Regions from separate parts of the Granulicella mallensis MP5ACTX8 genome, predicted to be linked through region 1. Evidence: riboswitches for the same ligand, from Rfam matches in the RefSeq annotation. Region 1 holds a riboswitch; the other holds the start of a gene.

What was found. Region 1 has a riboswitch for cobalamin ahead of cobU (bifunctional adenosylcobinamide kinase/adenosylcobinamide-phosphate guanylyltransferase). Riboswitches for the same ligand answer to the same signal wherever they lie in the genome.
Region 2: linked by a shared signal. The riboswitch ahead of ACIX8_RS01215 (radical SAM protein) and the one ahead of cobU (bifunctional adenosylcobinamide kinase/adenosylcobinamide-phosphate guanylyltransferase) in region 1 are both predicted to bind cobalamin.

The regions. Positions count from the first base shown of each region.
Region 1 is NC_016631.1:3,810,915-3,822,198, reverse strand. It holds gene cbiB (adenosylcobinamide-phosphate synthase CbiB) at 1-597, opposite strand, end outside; gene ACIX8_RS15340 (cobyric acid synthase) at 594-2,171, opposite strand; gene bluB (5,6-dimethylbenzimidazole synthase) at 2,168-2,857, opposite strand; gene ACIX8_RS15330 (cob(I)yrinic acid a,c-diamide adenosyltransferase) at 2,839-3,414, opposite strand; gene ACIX8_RS15325 (hypothetical protein) at 3,411-4,229, opposite strand; gene ACIX8_RS15320 (histidine phosphatase family protein) at 4,226-4,789, opposite strand; gene cobS (adenosylcobinamide-GDP ribazoletransferase) at 4,786-5,568, opposite strand; gene cobT (nicotinate-nucleotide--dimethylbenzimidazole phosphoribosyltransferase) at 5,568-6,644, opposite strand; gene ACIX8_RS15305 (cobyrinate a,c-diamide synthase) at 6,641-8,026, opposite strand; gene cobU (bifunctional adenosylcobinamide kinase/adenosylcobinamide-phosphate guanylyltransferase) at 8,023-8,583, opposite strand; cobalamin riboswitch at 8,701-8,871, opposite strand; gene ACIX8_RS15295 (ATP-binding protein) at 8,945-10,666, opposite strand; gene ACIX8_RS15290 (cobaltochelatase subunit CobN) at 10,663-11,284, opposite strand, start outside.
Region 2 is NC_016631.1:273,215-284,498, reverse strand. It holds gene ACIX8_RS01245 (TIGR04282 family arsenosugar biosynthesis glycosyltransferase) at 1-495, opposite strand, end outside; gene ACIX8_RS01240 (class I SAM-dependent methyltransferase) at 496-1,224, opposite strand; gene ACIX8_RS01235 (molybdopterin-dependent oxidoreductase) at 1,432-2,859, opposite strand; gene ACIX8_RS01230 (cytochrome b/b6 domain-containing protein) at 2,856-3,647, opposite strand; gene pabB (aminodeoxychorismate synthase component I) at 4,132-5,958, opposite strand; gene ACIX8_RS01215 (radical SAM protein) at 6,046-7,071, opposite strand; cobalamin riboswitch at 7,482-7,674, opposite strand; gene ACIX8_RS01210 (RNA polymerase sigma-70 factor) at 7,811-8,716, opposite strand; gene ACIX8_RS01205 (cupin domain-containing protein) at 8,844-9,233, opposite strand; gene ACIX8_RS01200 (SDR family oxidoreductase) at 9,312-10,112, opposite strand; gene ACIX8_RS01195 (FUSC family protein) at 10,239-11,284, opposite strand, start outside.

The sequences.
Region 1 (11,284 bases):
TGCAGCCTTGCCGAAGTAAAAGTAGCGGCTGTCGGCGTGGCCGATCATGGAGTCGAGTGTGTTGACCGCCTTGTAGGCCATCGCGAGGGGAACACCGCCGAGTGCCATGTAGAACAGCGGCGCCATGATTCCATCGGATGCACTTTCAGCGACAGTCTCAATGACGGCACGGCTGATCTCCTGCGCATCAAGCTGTTCGGTGTCGCGGCCGACGATCCGCGCAAGGCGTTTACGTGCGAGAGGCAGATCATCGCTCTCTAGTGCATCGGTGACGGCTCTGGCTTCCTGTTCGAGGTTGCGTGCCGCGAGACAGGTCCAGCCGAGCAGGAGCTCTGTCGCGTCCCCGAGAGAACTACTGTAGCGACGCATGAACTGGAGCAGGCCTGCGGTAAGCCAATACGTTGATCCAACGACGGCGACGGTAAGAGCTGCGCCTGAGAAGAGTTCGGATGCGGCACTCTGGTCCGGATGCCGCAGCGCTGTTTCACCGCGCGAGATCGCGAGGCCGATGAGGCGGACCGGGTGAGGAAACTCCTCGGGATCTCCTGCAATCTGATCGAGTAGATAGGCGGCGGGAAGAAGGGTGCTCCGGTTCAAGACTGCGTCTCCTTGTTGCTTTGTGCGCTGTAGGAGAGGCCTGCGCAGGCGAAGATCTGTTCCATGTCGAGCGAGGCGCGCACCGTATCGGCAAGGCGATTCAACGACTCTTCGCGCTGCTGCTTCCAGTGATTGAGAGACATGTCCCGTGCCAATCCATAGAAGGCCCGGGCAGCCGCGAGAAAGATGTGGCGGAAGTTGTCGTCGTCGAAGAGGCCGTGGAGGTAGCTTCCGAAGATGCGTCCTTCGTGCGCGGTGCAGCCGTCGAGAAGGCTGTCCGCAGTCGATTCAGTTTCAAGCTGCGCAAACGGTTTTGCGCCTTCGAGGTAGCGGGTCTCTCCGATGTGGATCTCGTACCCGCTGATGGGCACAGACGGGGTTGGCTGGCTGAAGAGCGAGGTAGCGATGAGTTGGCCGGAACTGATCCTTGTGACCTTTTGCGGCTGCATTGTCGTGTGGATCGGCAGCAGTCCCAGCCCGAGGATCACTCCCGCGCGTTCCATGCCTTGTGGGTCGGCAATCTCTTCGCCCAGCATCTGCATGCCGCCACAGATGCCAACGACGAGTCCGGTGCGGGCGTGATCCGTGAGCAGGGGTGCCAGGCCTTCGGAGCGCATCCACAATAGATCGTCCGCCGTCTGTTTGCTGCCGGGAAGAATGACGATGTCAGCGTTGGCGAGTTGTCCCGCCGTGCGACAGAATCGCAGCGATACGGAAGGCTCGGCGCGCAGGGCGTCGAAGTCCGTGAAGTTGGAGAAAGAAGGCAGTGCAATCACGGCGATTCGCAGTGGCCTCGCTGGATCGCTTGAAATAACCCACGGCTCGCTATGTTCTGAGAGAGGGGAGGGAAGCCCCAGGCTGTCTTCTTCGTCGATTGTGAGTTGAGGAAGATAGGGCACGACTCCGAGGCACGGCTTGTTGAGGCGCTCTTCGATCATGCGGACGCCGGGTTCGAGGAGGGAGACGTCGCCGCGAAATTTGTTGATCAGGAAGCCATGAATGCGGTCCTGCTCGTGAGGATCGAGAAGCGCAACGGTGCCGAAGAGCGAGGCGAAGACTCCGCCACGATCGATATCGCCGACCAGCAGGCAGGCGGCATCGGCGAGTTCGGCCATGCGCATGTTCACGATGTCGTGTTTCTTGAGATTGATCTCCGCCGGTGAGCCAGCGCCTTCGAGGATGATGACATCGTTCTGCGCGGCGAGAATCTCATAGCTCTCACGCACGACTGGCAACAACTCTTCCACGCGGCGCAGATGGTAGTCGGACGCCGTGAGCTTGCCCCAGATCTTTCCTCGCACCACGATCTGCGAGGTCATGTTTCCCATGGGCTTCAGGAGGATGGGATTCATGTGGACCGTGGGCAGGATGCCAGCGGCCTCAGCCTGGAGCGCCTGGGCGCGGCCGATCTCGAAGCCCTCCGGCGTGACCGCGGAGTTAAGTGACATGTTCTGCGACTTGAAGGGCGCGACACGATAGCCCTCCTGCGCGAAGATGCGGCATAGCGCTGCCGTCAGCAACGATTTGCCGACGTGCGAACTGGTTCCGAGCACCATGATGGCGCGAGCTCTCACGAGGCAGTCTCCTCCGTGTAGCGTTCGTAGCATACGGCGGTGGAGAGAGGCACGCGCTTCTCCCATCCAAAGCGTTCGAGGTCAGGCGCCGAGGCGAACTGATCGACGTAGCCCAGGCAGAGGTAGGCGACAGGAAGAATGTGTTCCGGGATATGCAGCACTGCACGGAGTCGCACGGGATCGAGGATACTGACCCAGCCGACACCGACTCCTTCGGCGCGTCCAGCCAGCCAGAGATTCTGGATGGCGCATACCGTCGAGTAGGCTGCGGTCTCGGGCATGGTGTGGCGACCCAGCCTATGGCCGCGCGCAGCTTGCGTATCGCATACGACGCAGAGGTTCTGCGGCGCTTCAAGAATGCCTTCGAGCTTGAGAGCCGAGTATTGCTCGCCTTGCGCTCCGGAGTAGGTGGCTGCCGCCTGGAGGTTCGCCTCCTCGAAGATGTTGTGTACCTCTTTGCGGGTGGCAAGATCACGAATCACGATGAAGCGTGAAGGCTGCATGAGCCCGACGGAGGGGGCGCTGTGCGCCGCGGCCAGCAACCGCTGGAGCAACTCATCCGGCAGCGGACGATCGACGATGAAGCCGCGGCGGACATCACGCCGCGCGGCGATCGTGCGATAGACCGCTGCCCGCTCGGATTCGCTGAAGGCCAGGTCTTCGGGATTTACCAGGCTCTCGACCATTTAGGACCGCCTTTGGACTCGGGACGGAGTCGCGACTCGACGCCCGCGTTGAACTCGATGAGACGGCCGAAGAGCCAGATGACATCGGAGAGCCGGTTGAGATAGGGAAGGATCGTAGGCTGCACGACGCCTCCGCTTTCGATGAAGCGGACGGCTGCGCGTTCCGCGCGGCGGCACACGGTGCGGGCCATCTCGTAGGCTGCGGATTCAGTATGGGCTCCGGGCAGTGACCAGTCGGAGAGGATGCCCTCGGTCGCCTCAATCTGGTGGACGAGGTTCGTGAGTTTGTCGATGTCTTCTTCGGTGACGACGGGCGGCTGTTTCTTGCTCTCAGGAGGTGTGGCGAGGGCAGAGCCGACGCGAAAGAGCGTCCGTTGGATGTCTTCGGTCCAGGTAGCGATCTCCTTGTTCTGGCAGATGCTGCGGGCAAATCCGAGGACTGTATTCAGCTCGTCGACCGAGCCGTAGGACTCGACGCGAAGGTCTGCCTTGGAGACGCGGATGCCGCCGGCCAGGCCGGTTTGTCCGCCGTCGCCGCGTTTGGTTGCGATGCTCATGATTGATCTCCTGATGTTGCGGGGCTGAGGGTTTCTTCCATCGTGATGCGCAGTGTCTTGATAAGGGGAGGGCGGTTGTATTCGAGCACGAGTTCGTCGTTGAGGAAATCCAGAACGAGGGGCGGTGTTTCCGAGAAGAGGACCTCTTCTGAGAAGAACCAGGGCTTGGTTGGGCCAAGCTCTTCGATCGTGTTGGCGTGGACGATCACTGCGGGAACCTCGAAGACACCAGCCTGTAGAAGAGTGTAGGCGCGATGATAGCCATCGCGCAGAAACCAGCGGTCGCGATAGGAAGCGACCTCGAAGAAGGGGCCGCCTGCGTGGACGCTGAGCGGGAAAGCGGCGTCGATCGTGGTCCTAAGATGCAGGTTCGGATTTGTCGATTGCAGGACCAGGGTGTGGGCCGCATTATCTTGCAGCCGGTCGAAGAGAACGGGCTTTGCCGGGCCGAAAGAAAAGTCGAGCAGGGCAGTCCAATCTTTTGCAGCGGGGGCCGGGGGATGCGGAAATTCAGGGTTGAAGGAGAGCCTGCGCTGAAAGGCGAGAAGAGACCGCAGGTCGACGACACCAAGAGACCAGGTGAGGCCTGTCATCTCGTCGAGCAGGTCCGGTCTTGTGGCGTGCTGCAGGAGCGCATCCCTCAACTGTGCGCTCTCTTGTGTGAGCACGACGGTTGACTGCTGAAAGGGCGTACGCTGTGCAACGAGATGCTCGGCTTGCGATGGCTTCGTGCGGTCGAAGGTGCTGACGCGAAACTCATAGTCGTCGAGTCCCCAGCCGGCAAGCTCTCGAACATGGACCTGCTTGTGGCTCATAGGCTCTCCAGGTTGATTGGATAGGAGAACGTGCAACAGTAAGAGTTCGTTTTCTCCCATGCTTCCTGCTCGTTGCAACCGTGCAGAGAGCGCAGGACGGTGCGCATGACTCCGGCGTGCGTGACCACGGCAATTCGCTGGCGCTCGGCGAGGCTGAGGAGAGGGGCAATCTCGGCCAGGACTCTACTCTCGAAGTCCGCGAAAGATTCACCACCGGGTGCGGTCAAAGCTGGAAAGGTCTCGCTCCAGCGGCGCGCGTACTCTGCATCGCGCTGTTCGATCTCGGCCCAGGTCAGACCCTCCCAGTCGCCGAAGTGAATCTCGCGCAGGCCCTGCTTTGGGGTGAGCGGAGCCTTGAAGGCTTGCGCGAGCGGTTCTGCTGTGTCCACGGCACGACGCAGATCGCTGCAAAAGATCGCATCGAAGTGTTCGGCGGTGAGACGCGCGATCAGGTCGGTGACCTGTTGTTGGCCAGTGGCATTAAGCGGCGGATCGGAGTGTCCGCAGAAGGTTCCCGCCAGGTCGGTTCGGGCGTGACGAATGAAGAGGAGGCCGTTCACAGGGTCCACGCTCCGCAGAGATAGACGCCGAGTTCAGCGAGCTGATTGGTAGCTCCGAAGCAGTCACCTGTGACACCGCCGATGCGGCGCTTGTAGTAGAGGCCGGTAAACAGAGCCAGCACAATGGAGATAAGAATCGGAGCGACCGCGCCCGTTCTGAGCAGACAGGCTGCGACGGCGAAGCTGAAGAGAGTGCCGCCGATGAGGGTGCCGGTTGAAGTGAGGCGTGCGATGCGCGCGCCCTGTCCGTTGAACTCCTGCCCTTCGGTTTGTGTGCGGGCCGAGGGGAGGAAGTAGCTAAGGGGAAGCGTCGTCCAGCGGCACAGCATGTGGCCGACGATGAGATAGGTTGCAACCTGCGGCAGGGGAAGAGAGGCGATCAGCACGACGCGGCCAAGAAGGCTAAGCCCGAGCGCTATGCCTCCGTAGCTGCCGATGCGGCTATCGCGAAGGATGCGCAGAATCTGTTCGCGGTCGGTTCCGCCACCGAAGCCATCGGCCGTATCGGCAAGACCGTCCTCGTGCAGGCAGCCTGTTACGAGGACGAGGCACAGAACGACGAGGAACGCAGCGACAAGCCTTGGAAGATGCGGGGCGAGTAGAAGATGCAACAGTGCGGCGATGCCGCCGACAACGACGCCTACGAGTGGGAAGAACTTGACGGCTCGCGAGAGGGAGTCGGCTTCGTAGGGCTGCGATGGGACCGGAATACGCGTGAGGAACTGGAGGGCGGAGAGAAACTCCGATCCTGTCCTGCGGATATAGACGGCCGGGCTCATTACGCGGCTCCGCTCACGCCTGCCGAAGTGAAGGTCGCCATCTGCGTATAGAGGGCGACGGCCGATTCGAGGATGGGCATGGCAAGTACCGCTCCGGTGCCTTCGCCGAGACGCATGTGAAGGCTCAGAACGGGCACCAGGTTCAGGTATTGCAACAAAAGTCTGTGTCCGGGTTCTTCGGACTGATGTCCTGCAATGAGATAGCCCTGGGTGTTGGGGGAGAGCGCGACGGCAATGGCTGCGGCAGCGGTGGAGATGAATCCATCGATGACGATGACGAGCTTGTGCTGGGCTGCGGCGAGAACCATGCCGGCCATCGCGGCGATCTCCAGTCCGCCAACGCAGCGCAGCACTTCAAGCGGCGAAGCATTAGCAGCGGAACCGCCGAAGTGCTTCGCCACTACAGCTTGCACAACACTGACTTTGCGTGCGTGAGCTTCGGGATTGAGGCCTGTGCCTCGGCCCGTAGCTTCAGAGGCGGCAGAGCCCGTGAGGGCGCAGGTGATGGCGCTGGCCGAGGTGGTATTGCCGATGCCCATCTCGCCGATGGCAATCATCGTCTGCCCAGCGGCAACAGCGTTGGCAGCGATCTCCGCGCCGACGGCGAGGGCCTGCGCCAGCTGCTCGCCCGTCATCGCTGTCTCGTGCAGCATGTTGCGCGAGCCTCTCGCAACCTTGCGATGAAGCAGACCGGGGATATCGTTGAAGTCGGTGTCAACGCCGACATCGACGACGCGAAGCTCTGCATGATGCAGTCGCGCCAGCACGTTCACTGCAGCTCCCTGCGCGAGAAAGTTCAGGACCATCTGGTGCGTGACTTCGCGAGGATAGGCGCTCACGCCCTCTGCGGTGATCCCGTGGTCCGCGGCGAAGACATAGACACCTTTGCTGATGGGCTCAGAGAACTTTTCTTCACGAATGGCGACGATCTGGGCTGCAAGGTCTTCCAGCCGCCCCAGACTGCCGAGAGGCTTCGTAAGGGTGTCGAGATGCGCTCGTGCTTTTTGCCGCCAGAGTTCGCTGGGGAGCTCGATGCCGTGCGTGATCGAATCGAGTTGTTGCGTGAGGGAATTCATCGGGTCTCCTGGGCGATAGCTTCTGTTGCCGAATGCCGGATCTGTTCCACCAGGTGCTGAGCCACTGCTGGAGCGGTGCGAAAGTGCAGATGGACGTAGCTCGCGAGAACATTCCCGAAACTATAGCCTTCCTCCTCCTGATGTCCGGAGAGGGAGTACTGCACGCAATAGCTGGTGGATATTGTGGGTGCGTTAGTGACGCGAGAGTAGTGGAAGCTATGGCCTCGCAGAACTGTCCCGCGTGCGCCGAGCAGGCAATCCTGTGTGAGTTCAACGGTGACGTAGCCGAACCGAACGAGCTTGCTCGTCATCTCCATCGCGAGGGGGAGCACGCCCGCCATGTTGTGCGCTGTGCCATCGGCTGCCGTGAGCTGTTGGGAGAGATAGATCATGCCGCCGCACTCGGCATAGACAGGGCGATCGGAGGCGGCGAAGTCTCGAATCGATGAGAGCATCGAGGTGTTTGCGCTGAGTTGCTGCGCGTAGAGCTCTGGGTAACCACCGCCCAGATAGAGGGCATCGAGGTCTGGAGGGAGTGCTGCATCCAGCAAGGGGCTGAACGGGACAATCTCCGCACCGTGCTGGCGCAGGAGGTCGAGGTTGTCCTCGTAGTAGAAGCAGAAGGCGCGGTCTCGCGCCACGCCGATTCGTACGGCGGTCTTTGGTGTCTCTCGCAGCGAGGGAGCCTGTTCGAGGTCCAGTCCGCATTCGAGCGAGAGGAGCGCGTCCAGATTGAGGTGCTCTTCCGCAAGAGCTGCCAGCCTGTCGAGCTGTTGCTCGTGGCCTTCTGACTCCTCTGCAGTACGCAGGCCGAGATGCCGTTCGGGAATGGCGATCAAGGGCTCACGCGGCAGCCAGCCCAGGATGGGCGTCTGGCAGGCGGAGAGGATCGCTGTTTCGAGCATCCTGAAGTGGCGCTCGCTGGCGACGCGGTTGAGAATAATGCCTGCCAGCGGAAGCTCGCGGTCGAAGTGCTCGAAGCCCAGGACAACGGCAGCGATGCTCCTGGCGCTCTTACTGGCGTCGAGCACCAGGACGACGGGCAGCTTCAGCAGCTTGGCAATCTCTGCGCTGCTGCCGGTTTCGGTGGCACCGTCCTTGCCGTCGAACAGGCCCATCATGCCTTCTACAACGACGGCATCGGCGCCCTCCGCGTTTTGGCGAAGAACTTCTTCATTCGCTTCGTGCGAGAGCATCCATGTGTCGAGATTGCGTGCAGCGCGCCCTGCGATGCGGGTATGGTGGCCTGTGTCGAGGAAGTCGGGGCCGCCTTTGAAGGGCTGAACGACTAATCCGCGGCGGCGCATGGCGGCCAGGATCGCAAGCGTGACGGTGGTTTTGCCCACTCCGCTGGCGGTCCCGGCGATGAGGAATCCCTTCACGACTGCACCTTCGCGGGGACGGTGCCCTTGAGTGCGAGGGGAAGCCCCGCAATCATGAAAAGCACTGTGTCCGCTGTCGCGGCAACGCGCTGATTGATCTCACCGACGAGGTCGCGAAAGCGGCGGCCAAGTTCGTAGGCTGGAACCACCCCGCTGCCCACTTCGTTGGATACGAGGACGACTGTGCAGGATGCCGTGCTGAGTGCGTGACAGAGATCTGCGATGTGAGCCTGGACCTGTTCGGAGTCTTCGCCGCAGGCCTCGAGGAGGTTCGCCGCGAACAGGGTGAGGCAGTCGATGAGAAGGACGTCGCAATCCTTGCCTGCTTCGCGAATCGTCCGGGACAGGTGGAGCGGCTCTTCGATCGTGGCCCAGGAGGAGGGCCGTTCGGCGCGATGACGCTCGATCTTGGCGTGCATCTCGGCATCGTCGCGGCGCTCCGCGGTGGCTATGAACGTAACTCGTTCGGAGCGTTCGGCGATTTGTTGCGCATATCGGCTTTTGCCGCTGCGAACGCCGCCGAGCACGAGAGTTACGGAGACGGGTTGATGCTGCATACATCGCTCCTGGCATCCAGTGTGAGATCGCCGGACACTGAGCGGGAAGTGGTAGATAGGCAGCTGCCACGGCCTGGAGGGCGCGTGGATATGCTCTTCAACTCTCCCAGCGAAGTTGAATTAAGCCCGTATCTGGCCGGTCTCCTGACTTGCGCCTCGTGGAGCTTGATCGGCCTTCCCAGGACTCTGATCCCAGTGACCTTATATGCCAGGCTCTTAGCGCTTACAGTTACGCGGTAGTGACGGATTTGCACCGTCTTCCCGAACACCAGATATCCGAGTTATACCGCTCGCGGAGGAGGTGGGTCAATCACGCAAAACGTGGTACAGCTTCGTGATTGACCGGTTCCTGCTTCCTCGTTTATCCCGAAAGCCGATGCAAGGTGAGAATCGCCGCATCACTGGATTCGAGATTCTCCAGCCCCACATACTCTGCGGCCATGACCTCTGCCAACTGGCGAGGCCGCCCCAACCGTTCGGCGGAGTTTTCGGTATCGACCACGAGGGCGGTGGCCTTGATCCGGCTCGCAATCTCCAATGCCTCCTGCCAGGGGTCGCCCTCTCCAAGAGAGACATTTGCTCGCCCATCGGTGAGAAGCACCAGGACCGTTGCCGGTGTCAGGTAGTTCTGTGCGAGATCGAGGGCATGGGCCAAAGGGGTTCTGCCGCCCGTGGGCAGATACTCGAAGGCGGTGATGGCTTCGGGGAGTGTCCGCGTCGGCTCAAGCACCACCTGCGCTGCAGTGCCGCGAAAGACGATGATGGCAGCCTCGTCCCCATTTTTGAAAGAGCGTGTCAGCAGGCTGGAAGCCGCGCCTTTGACGAGGCGCATTCTCTCCTGTGCTGCGTGGGAGCCGCTTGAATCGATGACGAAGAGATATCGGGTGCCTGTCGCCGGCTGCCGCACTCGTTCGTGAAGATCCTGCAGGCGCGGCTGAAGGCTTCCGGTCTCCATTACGGCGTGGTTCAAGGTAGCGCGAAGGTCGAGCTCTACGGGAGTTTCAGACCGGCGTGCTCCGACCGCAGGCCCCGGCTGGTGCGCCTGCGCCGGAGCGCTGTTGCCGCGTGCTGCGGCGTCTTCAAACTTCGCCTGCACCTTGGGCGTCTTGATCTCCCTTGGAGCGAAGATTCGTTCCTGGGCCTCGCCTGCGTTCTGCGCCTGGTCTTTGTCGGAGGCCTCGGAAGGAGCGTCTTGCGGTGTCTGGAGTGCTGGCGGCTGGGGTGCCGGGGGACGACTTCGTTCCTGGGCGCGATGCACGAGTACCAGCGGCAGTACGGCGGCTACATGGTGGGGCTGTACCGAGGCATCGCCGGTGAGGGCAGCGTAGGCGATGGAGGCTCGAACTGCCGCGAGATCGGCGCGCAGGGAGCGCACGCCCCTTTCGCAGACGGCGGCGCTGATCTGCGCGAGAATCTCTTGCGAGCACAGAACGCCGGAGAGCTGTGCGCGTGCGCTGAGGATCTGTTCGCGAAGCTGCTGTTCCATCTCCGCCCAATCCGCGAGGAAGACGGCCGGATCGCGATCGAAGGCGATGCGGCGTTCGACGACGGTTTGCCGTTCGGCAGGCTCCAGAGGAGCGGTAATGTTCACCGCAAGCGCAAAACGGTCGAGCAGTTGGGGCCGCAGCAGGCCCTCCTCCGGGTTCATGCTGCCGAGCAGGACGAACTCGGCTGCATGGGAGGCGCTGAAGCCTTCGCGCTCGATCACGTTGACTCCGCTCGAAGCGGTATCGAGCAGGGTATCGCCCAGATGGGCTGGGAGAAGATTGACCTCGTCCACGTAGAGGACGCCGCCGTGCGCTTCTGACAGCAGACCGGGCTTTAGCGCGGGATCGCCTTTGAGGGCGCGCTCCAGGTGCAGGCCGCCGAGCAGCCGGTCTTCGGTCGCACCGATCGGCAGGTTGATGAAGGGGCTGGGCTGGGGCAGAAGAGCGGCAAGCGCGCGCGCCGTGGTGGTTTTGCCGGCGCCTTTGTCTCCCCGCAGGAGCACGCTGATGCGCCAGTCCACGGCTGCGAGCAGCAGGGCCAGCTTCATCTCTTGCTGTCCGGCGATGGCGGAGAAGGGATAGATGAAAGGCTTCATTGGACGATCTCGCGCCTCCGTTCGCCCTGGGCTTCTAACAGCGTCTCACTCTCCAGCAAGACTTCACGCAGGGCGTTCAATGTCTCTGGTGCGGGGTTCTCCCAGAGCTCGCGCCGGGCTGCTTCGAGCAGCCGCTCGGCGATGGCGTTCAGCGCCCACGGATTAGAAGCGCTTAGGAAATCGCGCATCTCCTGGGACAGCGCATAGTGCTCGGCGAGGCCCTCGTAGACGAAGTCCGGAGCGATGTGTGCAGTGGAGTCGAAGCCGAAGATGTAATCGACCGTGGCCGAGAGTTCCAGGCCGCCTTTGTATCCATGCCGCTTGATGCTCTCGATCCACTTCGGATTGATGACACGCGAGCGGTAGACGCGCAGCGCTTCTTCTTTGAGGTCACGGACCTGCGCGTTCTCAGGGCGCGAGCTGTCGCCGAAGTAGGCCTTGGGTTGCACGCCTGTGAGTGCGCGGATGGACGCGATCATGCCGCCGTGAAACTGGAAGTAGTCGTCGGAGTCGAAGATGTCGTGCTCGCGGTTGTCCTGGTTGTGCAGCGCGACCTGGATCGCCTTCAGGCGTTCCGCAAACACAGGCTGAGCATCGACGCCGTCCGTGCCCTTGCCG
Region 2 (11,284 bases), 2.7 Mb from region 1:
GCCGATGAGGTAGTATCCGCCATCGTTTGAAGCTCCGAGCACGATACGGTCGCCGGGACGGTTCAACTCTTCCACCGCCTGACGGAAGGCTTCGGCAGGAACAGTGGGTGAGTCCGAGTCGATGAGGCAAACCGCGCCGAAGCCGCAAAGGAGGATATCCTCAGCCGCAGCCAGCAGCCGTTCTCCAAATCCGTCGCCACGCTGCGCAACGAGGGCGAAGTCTTCGGGGAGCAGACCGTCGAACAGGCTTTCATCTCCAACGGGAGTATAGGAGATAAGTCCGGCTGCCTGGCTCGTCCTGGCGACCTCAGCGATGTTTTGTGTCGTATCCCGGAGAAAGCAGACGTTCAGCGCCGCGGATTGCTCAAGCGTCAGCGGTGGCGACAGGCGCGTCTTTACCTTGCCTGGCCGCGGAGCCTTGGCCATGACGGCGAGAGCACACTTCGATTTAAGCGAGGAGTCCGTGCACGACGGATCGAGGAGCGTATAGGGCATTCAGGAGGTACTCCGGCTGGGTTGCTCAGCTTGTAATTCGCTCTTCTGGCAGATCGCATACTGGTACCAGTCATCGTAATGCACGTCGACCGAGGCCCAGGAGGGTGTCCGCACCAGCTCGACGAAATCGGCAGACGGCATGACCTCCGCCTGCTGTGGCTCTCTGTATTTCGCAACGGGACTGGTCGTCAAGCGAGCCAGGAGCCACATGGCGCCGAGAGGCAGCCTGGTCCTGAAGCCGGAGGTCGGCTCTGCAATGAAACATCGTCCGCCCGGACGCAGTACCCGGAAGATCTCCGCGAGAACAGCTTCTTTGTCGGGAACGATGAGGAAGAGGCGGGAGACGATGACGGCATCGACAGAGTGCGGAAGTTCCTTCAGTGCCTGCGCATCGCCTTCGATGAAGGTGCAATTGTGCAACCGAAGATTGCTGGCCCGTTCCCGCGCTCGCTGAATAAGGCGCTTAGACAGGTCGATGCCGGTGGCCGTAATCTGCGGATACTCTTTAGCAAACCGGCAGGCATAGAGGCCAGGACCGCAGCCGAGTTCGAGGATCCTGGTTCCGTCCGCGGGAGTACCGGTCGGAAAGAGCGCGTTTGTAATTTCAGGGGTGTGGTCGCGAAACAGGTACTCTCTGCAAAGTGCATAGAGCCAGTGACATCGCTCAAACAAGCTTTCTGGCGGAGGCAAGGCCTTTTGGCCGGTGAGATCGTATTGGCTTGAACCCATGGTTGAACTCATCTGATTTTTTGTAATGACCGGATTGAACGCATGAACCGCAGGACAATCCTACTGAACTTATCCAAAGATATTCATGAAGGGCGAGTCTTCGCGTTTAGAGTCTGTAAAGGGACTTCGAGTTGGATGATGCCCCAACGGGCTTCAGTCATACGCCTCACAGCTTGCCGCCTTCTACATCGGGACGATTCTGTTTCTTCATAATCCCGCATACCAGTCGTATCCGAGTTTGGTCCAGTAGTCGTCCGGCTTCGCGTTCGTATAGCTGATCAGCCCTATCCGCTTGATCTGCTTGTAACCGTACTTCGTAGGCATGTGCAGGCGAAGCGGAGCTCCGTGGAACTGCGTCAGAGGTGCGCCCATCATCTCCGTGACCAGCAGCGTCTGCGGGTGTCGGCAGACATCAAGGTCATAACCCGTATAGTAGTCTCCGTCCGGCGTCTCCATGTAAACATACTTTGGCTCCTTGCCATCGATAAGGGCGGGCGGATACGCCTCGATGAAATCGGCCATGCGCACTCCAGCCCAATGCACGATCTCGCTCCAGCCTTCGATGCACTTGAATTGAGTCACCAGTTCGTGACGAGGAAGCTTCAGGATGTCTTCCATCGTCAGCAACAGTCCGGACGTACCCGGCATAAGGGTGCTGCTGCTTTCGCCGGCCTCTTCCCGCCCGCGAGGCATGCGGCGGCCGATGCTCTCTTCCGCAGCCTTGGCCTGACCGAGCATGGGTTCCGGGGCCATCTTCTCGGCGGTGCGGGCATTGGGATCCACCTTCGTGTCATGACCCTGGTCTTCGTGGCTGGCTTCAGCTACGTATTGGTACTCCCAGGCAGTCACATCCGTCGTGAATCGCGGATGTGCCGCAGCATCCTGCATACCGACCAACTGCAGCCGCCAACCTTGCGGCGCCAGCATCTTCTTCAGACCGAAGACACCATTTACGCGAAGATCTTTCGCAGCTTTGAGCGGATACGTGGGTGCGAGCGCGCGGTCACCCGATACGGCTCGCGAGATAGCCGCGTTCGTCCTGAAGGCATCACGGAGCGGGAACCGCTGCATCCCGACACCAGGGCTCCGGTCGATCCAACGATAAAACCCATAGCCCGCAGCCGCGGCAATGGAAGCGCCAATGAACGAACGGCGGGTGTGCCTGCGCGATTCAGCCAGAACGGCAGCGTCGGCAATCGCTCTCTGTTCCAGATCAACACCCAAATCCTCTTCATCTTCTTCGTCCGCCGCCAGCTCAACTGGAGGCGCATCGCCATGTTGCGTCGCCGTTGGAGGAACGGCGATCGGTGCAGGCGGCTTTGCCGTCAATTCAACGACGGGCTTTGACTCAGAAGGAGAGGATTCCTTCGGGGCCGGCTGAGGCCCTGGTGCTGGTGCAGCAACGATATCGTCTGGCTTTGCGGTGGCTGCTTCAGGCGATTTCTCAACAGATGCTTCTGATGATTTCGCCACAGCCGTCTCGGCTGGTGCTGCAGCAGCCACTTCGGCTGGCTTCGCAGTAACCGAGTCGTCTGGCTTTGCAGCAACCTCAGGCGGCCCGGGCTGTGGAGCCTCTACCTTCTGAACCTCTAAAAGCTTCTGAGCCTCTACGGGTAATTCGTCGTGTTCGCTCATCGGTGACTCCGCCGTTCCGCCTCAATCGAAGGATCTTCCACTCTCTGGATCTCTCTCCCACTGACCATGGCTCGAAAGTTGTTCCATCCCGCAAGGATCACCTGCAGTACATGAACGACAAAGAAGCCCAGAAAGCTCATCGTGATCCAGAAATGCAGCCATCGGGCCATCTCATAGCCACCCAGCAGAGTTGTGAGCCAGTGTGCCTGTGTCGGCTTGTAGATGGCCAGGCCCGTCACGAGCATCCCCACTCCCATCAGAATGACGGAGGTATAAGCGATTCGTTGCGCACCGTTGTACTTCGTCTGTGCAGGGAGTCCCTTCCTCAGATGAAGGTCGACCAGGGTGACCTGAATCGCGTCTCGCAGGCTGCGGCGTTCGGGTACAAGAAAGCGCCACTCCCCTGAGAACGAGGTATACAGCACGTACAGGAGCCCATTCAGGCCGAAGATCCACATAAAGAAAAAGTGGTAGCCAAGCCCCTGCGTTACGGAGTACGGCACATGAAGCTTCTGGTAAAACCAGTCTGGAAACAATCGGATGAGGGTAAACTTGCCGATCCCCACGCGATAGATGGCATGTGGGTGCCGATAGGCATTATCCGAATCATTCCAGTAGATAAGAACGCCACTCCAAATCATGGTGAACAGCACAGGGAAATTGATCCAGTGCATCCAGCGTATGGCAAGAGGATGCTTTCGTTCGAGGCGGATGGACGCATTGAGGGGTGCAGGCGCGGATGGAAGGACGTCGCTCGAATCATTGTCGTATTTGGACTTTATGACCATGAGACCACGTCCCTTTTGAGATCGATTGCAATTAAACACACCCAAGCCAGCCCCATGGACCAGCGGCGTAATCTCCCCCTTTTGGGGGATACAGGAACGCATGGGATGTTACAACCTTCGACGCTCAACCCGCTCCGGGGTTACAAGAAAAATTTGGCGTTCTACCAGGAGCCCCTTATTGTGCCCTGTCCGTTTGGGGGCAGTCCACACAATTCCCGGCAATGGCGACAAGATGCGCGTCTTTCTTGTCGAACGGAGCATCCTTGAGAACGAGCAGGATGTTCTGCTCAATCCACGTTTGTAGATTGCGAACCGGGAGAAGAATGCGCTTCGCCTCGAACCCGCAGTCTTTGCCTCTTTGCAATCGAACACAGCAGGATACGGGGCTGATGGGCACCACACATCTCTGGAATGTCACTTTATTTCTGAACCTATATAGGTTCAGAAATAAAAATGGCCTGGAGTCTCCCTCTCGCGGCCATTTTTATTTGTGTAAGTTGTCGCTTGGATGAAGGGAGCTCACCTGGCGCATACCGCGAAGAGCATTGCACAGAAAAATGCCGTCTGCCGATTCGAGGTCTTCGAGATGAAGGACTCGCTCCTCTGCCGACACATTGGTTTCGAGAAGATGCCTGCGGAAGATTCCGGGCAAGACACCAGAGCTTAGAGGTGGAGTCATAAGCTTGCCTTCGCGGAGGATGAAGATATTACTGATTGCCCCTTCCGTCACCTCTTCCCTCTCGTTGAGGAAGAGAACCTCATCGAAACCATCGGCGCGGGCCTCGGAGAAGAGATGTTCATATCGTTCGCGGCGTGTTGTTTTGTGCCGCAGGAAGACATCGTCAGAAGAGGTGCGTTCCGAAGAGATGCGGACAGAACAGGTCGATTGGCCGGGTTGAAAGGCTGTGGACGTAATCGTCGCCTTGCCGGCAGAGTCCAACAGCAACCGCACGCGATAGTGTTCTCCGGGGGGAAACGGATGCGCCCGCTCAAGGAGTTGTCGCGTGATCGATGCGCGATCAAAGGAAAACTCGAAGTACGAGGCGGACGATTCCATGCGGTCCAGGTGCATGGACAGAAGAGCGTACTCTCCGTTCCAGAGCATCGTTTCGATGAGTTGAAAGGCCGGTCCTGACCGGGACAGGAAACTTGCTTTGAGCTGGCACTCCCTGTACTCGTCCGAAGGAACCGAATCCGCCACGATACCGCCGCCGACACCCATCCGGACTCGTCCGTCCTTGAGGACAAGGGTTCGAATCGCGACGTTGAAGATCGAGGATCGATCCCGCGCAATGAAACCGATGGCTCCGGTGTAGATCTCCCGAGGCTTCTGTTCCAGTTCGCGAATGATCTGCATCGTCCTGATCTTTGGAGCTCCCGTGATGGAGCCGCTGGGGAACAAGCTTCGAAAGATGTCGTAGTATCCGAGCTCAGCCTGAAGTGTTCCAGAGATCGTCGAGGTCATCTGGAGAAGAGTTCTGTACTTCTCAACCGAGAAGATGTCTTCGACCTGGATACTTCCCATCGTGCAGATGCGGCCAAGATCATTGCGAAGAAGGTCGACGATCATCACATGCTCTGCGCGATTCTTTTCGTCCTGCTGCAGTCGTGCAGCGGCCTCGATATCCTCTCTGGAATCGCGGCCTCGGGGCATCGTGCCCTTCATGGGGCGAGTCACGATCCGGCCGTCCTCAATGCGGAAGAACAGCTCCGGCGAGAAGGAAAGGATATGGTTTCCGTCCACATTCAGGAAAGCACTGTAAGAAACCGGCTGTCGATGGAAGAGTTCGGCAAAGAGCTCCGTAGCGGACAACTTTGTCCGGGCATCGACAGCATCCGTGAAGTTCACCTGATAGGTATCGCCTGCCCGGATGTAGTCCTGAATCCGTTCAACCCTTGCACAGTACTCGGCTTCTGAGATCGTCAGGAAGGTTTGTTCCGGAAGCATCTCCAACAGGTTGCCGGATTCGTTGGAGGCAGGTGGAGTCGCTTCACCTTCTTCATCACTCCTGTGGTGGTGATGGACGAGCGGTTCCCGGTAGACACCGAACCAGGCGAGAGGCAGTTCTGATCGAGCCGGTGCTATATCCTCCAGGGACTGAAAGTGATATCCGCATTCATAGCCGACAAATCCGGCGACATAAAAGCCCGCGGCGAGCGCGTCTTCAAGCTCGCGGAAGAGAGCCGGGATTGCGTCATGCCTGGATGCAGACAACACCCGAACAGGATGGAGAAAGAGAAGACTCTGCCGATTTTCCGGGTCGAAGCGTGAGGTTTCAAGAAGAACCGAGTCGGCGGTTTCGGCAACCATCGAATACCACTGCTTCGGAACCCTTGACCACTGCCCCACAAAATCTCCCCGTCTGCCGATGCTTGATCATCGATGATAGATCCTCTTCTAAAGTATTTTGAACGGCGACGGTTCTGGCACCTGTCTTGGTTTTGGCGAGAGTTTATTCCGCAACCCTCTCCAGCCCTTGCCCAATCGATCCGAGGCCGTAAAGAGATGGCCGGCAGTAAGCGGCCCGATCACACGATGATGGCCGACAGCAGCTAACCCCATGGAGGCGATGCAGCCACAATTCTCGCAATCGGGATCTCCACCGAATTGGCAGGGAGTGATCTGCGTCTTCAGATCTGCCGAGATCGTCTCGGTTGTCTGCGCAAAGATGCACTCACCTGGGCTCTTCGGCGGAGAGGCGATCTCCTGAATCACCCTCTCGTGCATATCCAGAATCGGATAACTCTTCCGCAAGCGTTGCAGATCGGCAAGTACAGAGGCTCTTTGCGAGGTCGTGAGGATCTCCGGGTCAGTGGCGCCGCGTTGAGGGGTGAAGAGACTGAACCATACCCTCACAATCTCCGGCTGCGCACTCCAGAAACGCAGAAACTCTTCCAGGTAGCCTTCACGGTCTGCAATCTGGGAGGTGATGGTGCAATGAATGGTGATTCTGGCGCCACGGATGTTCTTCAGTATCCGTTCATAGGTGGCGGGCTTGCGCCGTTCATCGTGCTCCGGCTGCAAGCCATCGATCGAGACCACAACGTTCAACAGCTTGAACTGATTCCACGAGCTCGGAATAATTCTGAAGGCGCTCGTCACGATCTGCGTGTGTATCCCGCGGCTCTCCAAGTGAGGCAGCAGTAACTCAAGCTCACGATGTCGAACGAACGGATCACCGCCTACGAGAGACACGTGAAGCGGTTTGCGTTCATCGATCAGAGCAAGCACTCTCGTGACCAACTCCTCGCCTTTGAAGTCGGAGAGCTGACGCAACTGCATCTCGCTTCCAAGATGTGCCGCATCGAAGGCATAGCATCCCGGACACCGTAAGGGGCATTCCTTGGTGATCTCAATCGACAGCGAAGGGGACCGGCCAGCCAGAATCGTCGACCAGGCTTGGAGCACCTCTGAAGTTTTCATGCTTGTCCTAATGTGGCCCGCAAGCCGTTAGCGATAAACAAAATACTATAGCGACCTGGGTGGACCACGAGACCAGGAATTTTCCCAGCCTCGGAGCGATCAGAGGTTAGATGCAGCGAAAGCGCTAAGGTAGGCGTCATTGAAGCGAAACCTCCGGTTCAGCGAACGGTTCATCGGGCGCGGCTGCAGACCGAATCCACTAGATAATTTTCTCATTCATGATGGCAAACGAGCGACTGCCTGCAATGCCGAATGGAACAGATGCGACCGGTCTGGTTATAGAGACGGCTATGGCTCAAAACGAGCCATTCTCAAAACAGGCCGGAAGTAGCTGACAGGTTAGATGCAGCAGTAGAGAAAGCGCTGCCATTATCCTGCCTTCCCCTCGGAAGCGGTATATCTATGCTCGTTATGGAGCAAGTTTCTCGGCAGTTCTTCGGACTTGCAGGCTACCTACTTGCTCCTGCTTCCCAGTTCATGGCGAACCAGTGCTTCTATCGGAGTGTTCGTTCCTGCGTACCGCTGCGGGGCAGTTCCGGATTCTCGCCTGATTCCCATTTAAGCCCAATCTCGCGATTGGGCACCGTGAAGTAGTCCTAGTATCCATAGTGCCTCTATGGATGTCCAGCGTCATCTGCCTGGGTTTTGTTACGCGGGAACGCCAGAACCAGGCCAAACCTTGACGCGTTTCTAAAAATCTAGGTGATCTTTATCGAACCCCTCGAGCCAGATGGAAGATTCAAAGCCTTCCCGTCTGCGAAATTGCAGCGAGCTTGCTCGGTCTCAGTATCCACATAATCTGATGGATTCCTTCTACCGAAGCGTCTACCGTTGCGAGCGCAACCGGGATGCCATCGCGTGACAGAAGAACGGATGCCTGTCCGTTTGTTTCAATCCACCGGAGCGTTATGCCCGTCCAGAAATGGGAAGCGAAGGAGGTAATGAACTTCGCAACATGATCGCGACCAGAAACCGGGGCTCGAGCAGCTGTACGCACAATGCCCCCACCATCCGAATAAGAGACGACATCTTCTACGAAGAGACCTTCCAGCGTGGCCAGGTCTCCCTTTTGAGCGGCACCGATAAAGGCTTCCAGCAGGCGGCGCTGTTCCTCAGAACTGACCGGTGTGCGCCGCCCATCTGCAATGTGCTTACGGGCACGAGAGACGAGTTGGCGGGTATTCGCTTCCTCCATTTGTATGATGTCCGCGATCTGGCGGTAGGAGTAATCGAACGCTTCGCGCAGAACGTAGGAGGCACGTTCTGTAGGAGACAGCTTCTCAAGGAGCAGCAGGATGGCAAGTCCCAAAGCTTCGCCGCGCTCTGCGCCTAACGCAGGATCGCTGCTGGTGTCCACGGGTTCGGGAAGCCAGGGACCGACGTAGGTTTCCCGGCGCGAGTGGGCACTCTGGGAGAAGTTGATACACATTCGTGTAGTTGTCGTGGCCAGAAATGCCGACGGGCTCTCAACGATGTTGCGATCGGTAGCCTGCCACCGCAACCAGACATCCTGCACGATATCCTCGGCTTCAGCCGCACTTCCGAGCATGCGGTAAGCGATGCCGAACAAACGTGGACGCACCTCGGCAAAGACCAACAGACCATCGTCATGCTCTCCGTCTTCTAGACCACGGCGAACAGACAATGGAGTTTCCGAAATGGGTTCTTCTGCCATTGCGATGGTCATAGTCTATCTCGCGGCATTTTCTCGACCACCTCTTCGTTGATGGGAGGATCGTCAGCATCCCCGATGATATGGCGCGGCGCGCGGCTTAGTTCACCGGCATGAGCACCGGAGCTCCTTTGTCCTTTACCAGGAACACTACGAACTTTGCTCGTTTGGTTTGGCTTGCGTTCCGTCCAATGACGTGAATATCGTTCGGGCCTTCATAGAAGGTCTGACCAGGCATCAGAGTCACTTCCCTTCCACCCTTCACCTGCATCACGATCGAGCCTTCCAGCACATAAATAAATCCATGCGCATTGTGGCGATGTACAGGGTCAGAGGCACCCGGCGGATACTCCACGGTGATCATCAGACCTTCTTTGCCAGGTAAGTCAGTCAGATCTTTCGATAGCAGAGGCACTACTTTAGCCTCCTGCCCGATCAACCAACCTGGGGTCAGCCATATCAAGCACAAAATTAATTTTGCGATCTTCATCACGAATCTCCTCAGTATTGCTCTTTCTTCTTAGCCTAAGAAGGTGAAGCCGAGTTCAGCCGAACTCGGCTTCTGTCCTTATCGAGACGCACCTATCGCACTCACCGTGGACTGACTGAGCCAGGTTTTGAAATGCGTTTCGCCAAGCCGGGCGTCTTTACCGGGGACAAGCGTGCGCTCGTCGACTTCGACCCCGAAGTAACCGGCGCCGACGTCCGCGACGACCGTACGCGGATCGTTGTGTGCGTGGAGGCCCTGACGAACGAATTCGTCGAGACGGAACTCTTGCGGCCCGCCCACTTCAACGATTCCATTTACCGGAGCGCCAACAGCACCCCGTCCAACCGCGGCAGCTACATCTTCAGCAGCCATCGGTTGGATCAGCACTGGAGCCAATCGAACAGTCGTGCCGTCGCTGGAAGCATCAGCGATACTCTTGAAAAACTCGAAGAACTGCGTCGCATGGACGATCGAATAGGGGATCGAAGATTCCGCAATCAACTTCTCCTGCACGAGCTTCGCGCGGAAGTATCCGCGAATCGTCTCTTCCGCATCCGACGGCCTTCTTGCAGCCAGACGATCCGTCCCCACGACCGACAACGCAACGTGGTGCCGCACACCTGCGGCTTGCTCGTGCTGAAGCAGGTTGCGTGTGGCAGTAGTGAAGAAGTTCGTCGCTGCCGCTTCCTCGAAGGAGGGAGAGTTCGATACATCAACGACGACCGAGGCGCCTTTTAGCACTTCGCCAAGGCCCTCGCCGGTGAGCGTGTTGACGCCTGAGTTGGGTGATGCCGGTATCGCTTCGTGTCCGTGCTCACGAAGCTTATTGACGAGCTTTGATCCGATGAGACCACTGCCGCCGATCACTACGATTTTCATGACTTTGTTCCTCTCATTTTCGAATGGCATATTCACATCTGCCGGTTGTACTTACTAAGACCAAATACGCCGGCGTTCTGTGACAGGAGGCTGCACAATCGTTGATTGAGGCGAGAGAAGTCCTACCTACTCGGAGGGTGGGGCGTGAAGCTGCATCTGAACATGGAGTGCCAGGTCCAGGAGTGAAGAGGAGAGGCGCAGCCCTGTGGCAGAGCTTTCTTGACCACTTCCCTGGGCTTCACGTGTCGCTTGCTTCACTGAATGCAGAAGCCGCCTGTCTCCAGGATCGATCGTCCCAACCGAAGCCTCCGGATACTGTTCAATGGTTTGCGCAGCTCCAAGGAGGAGCGCGGAAGTGCGATGTTTCACTTCATCGACTAGCTCAGCATATTGCTGCGAGCCGTTCGTCGTCCCGTATTGAAGCAGCCCAGCCTTCACAAGAAGATACGCTCGCAGCTGCGGCAGAAAGGACTCAACGCAGTGAGTCATAAATGTCTCGTGCCGACTCTTCGGGAAAGACTCAAAGACCGAAAGATCGGAGAGGGTACGAATCTTATCGAAGTTGCGATTGATGCGATCGCACTCGGCTTGAAAGCGACGCATCTCGTGCCGCTGCTCAGTGTTGCTCGAATGCTCCAACTGCGCGACATCTCGAATTGCCGTCAAGAGAATGGCCCGCATCGTCACTGTGGCCGAACGTGACCACAAGTGGTCGAAGAAAAGCCACATCGCAATGATCCCGAGAACAATTCCGAGGATCGCATCGCGGGCCGGAACCAATGAGGTATTCAACGTAAAGCGATTGAGATTGGTGAGGTCATATGCCAGCACAATCTGAAATCCGAGATAAGCCAGGCGAGGGCTCGATGTGGCCGCCCAGGCTCCGATTGCCATCACAAAGGCAAACAGAAGTGTGTACTCAGCCAGAGAATCGATCTGCGGCAGAATTAACGTCTCTGCTCCAAAGCCGAGAATGCAGGCTCCAAGGAAGAAGCCGGCGAAGCGAAGCAATTGCTTGTGCCGTGTTGCCCCTGTATTCGTAAGAGCTGTAAGGATGCAGGTTGTCACCGAGCCTGCCAGAAACATCCACCCGAGGCTCATGTAAAAGAGATAGCAGGCCATCGCGCTCAGGGTTCCACGAATGGCGAACTTGAGATGCTCCGGGTTACTGA